Regions from separate parts of the Exiguobacterium oxidotolerans JCM 12280 genome, predicted to be linked through region 2. Evidence: riboswitches for the same ligand, from Rfam matches in the RefSeq annotation. Region 2 holds a riboswitch; the other holds the start of a gene.
The links. Region 2 has a riboswitch for S-adenosylmethionine ahead of P403_RS0107630 (amino acid permease). Riboswitches for the same ligand answer to the same signal wherever they lie in the genome.
Positions count from the first base shown of each region.

Region 1: another riboswitch for S-adenosylmethionine. It lies ahead of P403_RS0106785 (Na+/H+ antiporter NhaC family protein); the one in region 2 lies ahead of P403_RS0107630 (amino acid permease).

Region 1 covers NZ_JNIS01000001.1:1,324,693-1,328,457, reverse strand. The annotation lists gene P403_RS0106790 (hypothetical protein) at 1-19, shown strand, start outside; gene P403_RS0106785 (Na+/H+ antiporter NhaC family protein) at 61-1,368, opposite strand; SAM riboswitch class I at 1,450-1,553, opposite strand; gene P403_RS0106780 (metal ABC transporter solute-binding protein, Zn/Mn family) at 1,622-2,593, opposite strand; gene P403_RS0106775 (alpha/beta hydrolase) at 2,765-3,724, shown strand.
Region 2 covers NZ_JNIS01000001.1:1,501,024-1,504,788, reverse strand. The annotation lists gene P403_RS0107640 (ketopantoate reductase family protein) at 1-483, shown strand, start outside; gene P403_RS0107635 (polysaccharide pyruvyl transferase family protein) at 787-2,193, shown strand; SAM riboswitch class I at 2,302-2,403, shown strand; gene P403_RS0107630 (amino acid permease) at 2,484-3,765, shown strand, end outside.

The DNA of each region.
Region 1 (3,765 bases), 180 kb from region 2:
TCAAGAAAAACGTAAATAAAAGTAAGCCCCGTCGCAGAAAATGCGACGGGGCTGTTTATTTTACGAGATGCTTTTTTTCTGTGCTGTATCGGACTTCCGGCGTGGGAATCCGAAGAAGATTGCGAGCGATCCACAAATGAACAACAGAAACGGATAGAACAAATATGGAATCAGTTCGGGAGATGCCGTTTTTGTCAGTTCGGCGGCAATCAAAAGTTGTGCTCCGTACGGGATGATTCCTTGGACACCACAGGAAAAGAGGTCGAGGATACTGGCTGACTTCTTCCGATCGATGTCGTACGTATCCGCGATTTCAGCGGCGAGCGGTCCTGCGACAAGAATCGAAATCGTGTTATTCGCTGTTGCGAGATTCATTGCACTGACGAGGGCAGCCATACTGAACTCCGCTCCCCGGCGCTTGGAGATTTTTCGTGTCAGCGTTTCTTTGAGATAAGCAATTCCGCCGTTATAGGTGATCAGGCTAACGAGTCCGCCCATCAGTAACGTCAAGATGGAGATTTCTGCCATCCCCATCAATCCGTCAGACATCGCGAGAACAAAGCCACTTAATCCGAAGCTTCCGTCGATCATCCCGATGATCCCTGTCAACAATGTCCCGCCGAGTAAGACGAGAATGACGTTGACACCGAAAAGTGCGAGCACGATGACGGAAAGATACGGAATCAACTTATAGAAGTCGAACGCCTTTGCTTCGACGACATCTCCGGCGCCTGATACGAAGGCAAGTAAGATGACAGTGATGATAGCAGCAGGCAAGACGATTAAAAAGTTCGTTCTGAATTTATCACGCATGTTCGTTTTTTGTGTCCGGACGGCTGCGATCGTCGTATCGGAGATGAACGATAAGTTGTCACCGAACATTGCTCCACCGACGACGGCAGCAGCGGCGAGTGCGACATTGACACCCGTCGCGTCATGAATCCCAAGGGCAATCGGGGCGAGGGCAGCGATCGTCCCGGTCGAAGTCCCCATCGCCATCGAGATGAAAGCGGCGATGATGAACAATCCACTCATCAGGAGCGACTGGGGTAGGAAGCTGAGTGCGGCATTGACGGTCGCATCAATCGCTCCAATCGCATTCGCTGTTCCGGAAAACGTACCGGCAAGTAAAAAGATGAAGACCATGATCATGATGTCCGGGTTACCGGCACCGCGGGCAATCCGCTCGACCGTCTGGTTGATGTCTCCTTTAGCTGTCGCAGCAGCAAAAATCAAGGCAATCAACGCTGCAATCAAGATTGGGAATTTGTAAAAGTCGTTGTAGAAGATTCCTGCACCGATGAATAATACAAGGAAAACGAACAAGGGCAACAAAGCCCATTTGTTCGGTGTAATCGTTTCGTTCATGTCGAATCACTCCATTTCTTCAGCATACAAAAAAAGACCCCTTCGCAAGAAAGAAGGAGGTCTTTACTGAAAAAGACGCTCTTCTTATCTCTCAAGCCGTAGCTTGCTGGATTTGGCACAGTACGAATCAATCGTCCGCTGCCGAAACATCATTGGGCCAGTCCCTCCGTTTCTCGCGATAAAAAGAAGTCATTTAGTTGTTTAAAATACGTTTTCTACCGTAACGTATCTTTTAATGCTTGTCAACAGCACCTTACTGCAGTGCCTGTTTGAGTGTCGTGACGTTTTCATTCATCAAATCAAAATAGGATTGATCTTGTTGTTCTTTTGTGACGGACTCGAGGTTATGGATCGTAATCGATTCGGCACCGATTTCTTTTTGGATGACACGGGCGACCTTTGGCGACACCGTCTCTTCGAAGGCGATATAGTGTAAGTCATGTAACTTAGCTTCTTTGACGATTGCGGCGAGTTGCTTTTGTGACGGTTCGTCAGACGGCGAGATACCGGCAATCGGGAGTTGCTCGAAACCATACCGCTCTGCAAGATATCCATACGCTGCATGAGTGACGAGTAACTCTTTTTTTGAACCGGAGTCAACGGCCTTTTGTAAGTTTTGGTCGAGTTCATCTGCCTGTTTATTAAAGAGTGCGAGGTTTTTTTCGAACGCATCCTTCCGGTCAGGTGCTTCCTTTGCTAACGCGGTCGTAATCGAGTCAGCCATTTTCTTGGCGTTGTTCGGGTCGAGCCAAACATGCGGATCGTATTGTCCATGGTCATGCGACGCTTCTTCAGCCTCGTGATCATCATGGTCATCGTGTCCGTCTTCTTCGTGCGTATGAAGCGAAGCGGAAGCCTCGAGTAAGTCGATATTTTTACTTGTCTCGACAAAACGGATGGAATTACCGGCTAAACTTTCCTTAATCTTTTCAGAGTACGGCTCAAGGGTTGTGCCGGTAAGTAAAAATAGATCGGCTTTCGCAATCGTCGTCAGTTGCTTCGGAGTCGGCTCATACGAATGCGGATCGGCGCCAGGTGGAACGATCATTTCGACCTGAACGTCCTTTCCACCAATTTCTTTGGCGATGGCTGCCGTGGCGAACGTCGAAGTATAAACCTGTAGTTTACCATCGTCACTCGAATCTGATGAAGACGATGACCCGCACGCAGCAAGAAGACTTGCGCTCATGGTTGCAACGGTGAATGCTGTAATTAGTTTTTTCATATGAATAAAACCTCCAAGATTATTAAAACGTAATTGTTCCGATTTGGACTTTCTAACTATATCCGACGAAAATTAAAGCGTCAAGTCGGAATGTTGTGAAGTTCTAGTTCAAAATAAATCGGGTAAGAGAAGAGTAGAAGAGAAATCGGAATGAGCCTTGGAGGTGGTGAGGTGAAACGTGAAACAGCATGGTTGATGGGTGGAGCCGCTATTTTGACGACGGCTGCTGCTGGTGCGAGCATTTGGAATAATTATGGAGCCTTACTGAGATGGACGGAGCCGGTCTTGCCGCTTACCGAAAAGCAATTAGCACCACGAAATCTTTTATACAAGACGGTCAATCAGCAGGACTTGACGTTAGATATCTATTATCCGCCGGGAGAAGGACCGTTTCCGGTCGCGATTTATGCTCATGGCGGCGCATTCGTTCGTGGGAACCGTGATGATGTGTTTAGTTTTGCTCCAATCATCGACCGGTTTTTAGAACTCGGAATTGCCGTTTGTAGCATCGACTATCGTTTATTTGAGGATGGCAGCTATTTTCCGGATAACCTTGAAGATGTTCGAGATGCCTTATGTTTTTTAAATCAACAAGCGGATGAATTGCGCATCGCGCGCGGTCGGATGCTTTTATGGGGTGATTCAGCAGGTGGTGCCTTAATGTTGACGACGGCACTTGCTCCGACTGAATTTATCGGCGAACAGGCGGAATCGCATCTCCCTTTAATCAGTGGAGTCATCGCCCTATATCCGCCGACGAATTTTCTGTTGTTTAAGTTCATTCAAACCTGGATTGCCCATATCAAGTTTTATGGCGGCGGACGGGAAGAATGGCGACAGCTGATGACGCGTGTCTCCCCGGCGACACATTTAAGTTCTGACTCGCCGCCAATCATGTTGTTGCACGGAAAAAAAGATCCAATCGTCCCGTTTGCTCAAGCACTCCATTTCGTTGAGAAGGGAGCGGATGTTGGGGCGGATGTTCGATTATTCTCTTTCCCAAATGGTACGCATTCGCTGGCGAGCTTTGCCCAAACTGAAAATCCGCTCAAGATTGAACGTTTACTCGAACGAATCGAAGCCTTCAGTTGTCACGTGCTCATCTTACCGAAACGAGAGACGCTTCATTAGGAAACATGATACAATCAGTCATATTTCTTTAGAAGGAGACT
Region 2 (3,765 bases):
GTATTTGGTCCAAGAGATGGGGACTGGACGGATCGCTTGCTTGAGGTGAAGGAAGCACTTGCAGGGACAAAAGCATCGATTAAAGCATCAGACCACATCATACAAGATATGTGGCAAAAGTATCTCTTCATTACGACCTTTTCCGGAGTGACTTCGCTATTTCGGGCACCGATTGGTCCGATTCGCGACGATGCTGCAGGGAATCGTGTCATTCGGAATGTCTTACAAGAAGCAAAACAAGCCATGGACAGTCAAGGGGCAACGTTCGTGGACCAGATCGAACAGGAGCAGGAAAAACGGATGCATCAAATGGCACCGGATATGAAGTCATCCTTGCAACGGGATATGGAAAAACAAGGCATGGTCGAAGCAGACCATCTGTTTGGCAGTTTAATAGAAGGAGCGGAGCCATCGCTATACCCGACGTTACGGATGATTCATACGAATTTAAAGATATATGAACAGCTATCAATTACTATTTAAGCTGTTGAAGGGCTTCGAAATCGAGAATTACAAATAGCTTCTCCAAGGTGACTCTATTGTTTACCTTAAGAGAAGCTATTTATGTAGCTAGAAAATGTTATGTTCGTAAATTTTTCTTGACTGACTCTGATTATAAGTGGGGAAAATATTAAATAAAATTTAAATGATGAGAATATTCTTTTAAATGATACTCTATCTCTTTAATTAAAATAGACTTAAATATAAGTAAGGGATATGATTTAGATATCTCTAAAATATAAGTTGTTAATGTTTTTTTGGATTTGTGAGAGGGGATAATTTGACATGAAGCGTATTATTATTCGTGCAGGTATGACACCCTTTGAACAGTTTGATGCTGAGTATATAATGAGAGAAAATTCAATCGGAGGGAACGTTGGGAATTTGATCTATCAGTACAGTATCTTCCGAACATTGATGACGGAAGGAACGACGATCACGCCTGACTATTACTACTATGATGAAGAACGTGCAGATGAGATCAACGAAAATTTTGATCTTTACGTCATTCCACTTGCGGATGCATTCCGTCAAGAGTTCGCATCGTCCCTTCGAAAATACACACGATTGATTAAAAAATTGAAAATTCCCGTCGTCGTGATCGGTGTTGGTCTACGCGCACCATTCGAGCCGGACTTAAAAGGCGGATTCCCGTTCGACGAGGATGTTAAAGCATTCGTCAGCGCAGTCCTCGAACGTTCGAGAATCATTGGACTTCGTGGTGAAATCACGTCGAAATACCTGACACGCCTTGGTTTCCGTGAAGGCATCGATCATAAAGTCATCGGTTGCCCATCGATGTATGCATTCGGTCGTGATCTTCACATCCGTGAGACAAACATCACGAAAGATTCGATGATTAGTGTCAATTCATCACGTTTTTCACCCAAAAATGTCCTTGATTTTATCACACGTGGAATGGAAGAGTATCCAAATCACTATTTCATCCCACAATGGATGAAAGAATTGAAGTTGACGTACACTGGAACTCATCCGTTTGGAGACCTTTCAGATATGAATTATGCAGCTAGAATGTCACACCCGGTGTATATGAATGGCCGTGTTCGTTTCTTCTTAAACGCTCAAACGTGGTTCGACTTCCTCAAAGAAGCTGACTTGAGCTTTGGTGCACGTCTCCACGGAAACATCACAGCGACACTCACTGGAACACCGAGTATTTTGATTCCTAAAGATGCAAGGATGCGTGAATTAACAGATTACCATCAATTGACTCACATCTGGGCAAATGACATCACGGCGTATACACGGCTTTCGGACGTCGTCGAAACAGCAGACTTCCAAAGCCCGGCGCGGATTCAAGTGAAAAACTTCGATAACTTTCTTGACTTCTTGAACACGAACGACTTGGAGCATATCTATCAAGACACGAACTATCCAGAGAACGTGCCGTTTGATCGTGAAATGGCGAAAACAGAACTCCTCCCAGCGGTTAAACCGATTACAGGAATCAGTATGGAAGAAGCAATCGCACGTTTTGAATCATTCTTTCCAGAAGAAGAGAAAAAAATCGCTGCGATTCAAAAACATGATAAAGATAAAGACAAAAAGATTAAAACGTTACAAGATAAACTCAACAAGCAGACGAAGGTGGTTAAACATCAAGAAGGTACATTGAACCGTAAAGCAGTTCGGGTGGCCCTTAAGACAGCTAATCTCTTCGTAAAAAAATAATAAAAGAACGTCTCATGCCAATGCAGTGTGAGACGTTTTTTTTGAATTGTATTATCTGAATTGTGTTGACAATTCAAAAAAGGACTGCTATTGTTATGAAAAATTACATTCTTATCCAGAGAGGTGGAGGGACTGGCCCTTTGAAGCCTCAGCAACAGGTCGAAAGATACTGTGCTAATTCCTGCGGGTGTTGTACCCGATCGATAAGCGCTCTTGATGTTGTCGACCGACGCACCCTGTCTGTACAGGAGTGCGTTTTTTTATTGAGCGAGAAAGAGGAGTGGTGGAGGATGGAGCAAAAAACAACATTTCGACGAAAGATGGAATCCCGTCATATCGTCATGCTGTCGTTAGGTGGCGTCATCGGGACGGGGCTGTTCCTAAGTACGGGGTACACATTAGAGCAAGCAGGTCGAATCGGGACGATTTTGTCCTACTTGCTTGGGGCACTCGTCGTTTATCTCGTGATGCTTTGTTTAGGGGAACTCGCTGTACATATGCCGGAAACCGGTGCCTTTCATAGTTATGCAACAAAGTACATTGGACCGGGAACCGGCTGTACGGTCGCCTGGCTCTACTGGCTGACGTGGACGGTTGCGCTTGGGTCCGAATTCACAGCAGCTGGTTTATTGATGCAACGCTGGTTTCCGGACGTGCCGGTCTGGTTGTTCAGCGGATTGTTCGTCATCATTATTTTAGTGATTAATGTACTGACAGTGCGTGTGTTCGCCGAAGTCGAATTTTGGTTTTCTGCCGTGAAAGTCATGACGATCATCGCCTTCATCGTCTTAGGGGCAGCAGCAATCGTCGGCTTTATTCCACTGGCGTCAGGAGAAGCAGCTCCGTTGTTCGGACCGCTGACGGAAGGGGAACTCTTCCCGAACGGGGCCTTTGCGATTTTGATGACGATGCTCGCCGTCAACTTTGCCTATTCAGGTACAGAACTGATTGGTGTTGCGGCAGGCGAGACGGTTGATCCGAAGCGGACGATTCCTCTGGCCATTCGGACGACGATTGTCCGGCTGGTCGTGTTTTTTGTCGGCACGATCATCGTCCTGGCGATTTTACTGCCGACGGATGCAAAAGGTGTGCTTGAGAGTCCGTTCGTTGCCGTGTTTGAACGGATCGGGATTCCATTTGCGGCGGACATCATGAACTTTGTCATCTTGACAGCAATCTTATCGGCAGCGAACTCCGGTTTGTATGCTGCGTCACGGATGTTGTGGTCACTGTCGGATCAACGGATGATTTCACCGTTCTTTGCTCAATTGAGTCAAAACGGTGTTCCGACACGTGCCGTCATGTCCAGCATGCTCGGCGGATTGTTTGCACTACTATCGAGTGTCTACGCAGCAGAAAGCGTCTATATCGCACTCGTCTCGATTTCAGGACTTGCTGTCGTCGTTGTCTGGATGAGCATCAGTGCTTCGCAATACTTATTTCGGCGGCGTTACCTGAGAGAAGGACACGACGTGCAAGACTTGGTGTACCGGACACCATTTTATCCAGTTGTCCCGATCGTCTCCTTTTTGATTTGCCTGTTGTCACTGATCGGGATTGCCTTTGATCCGA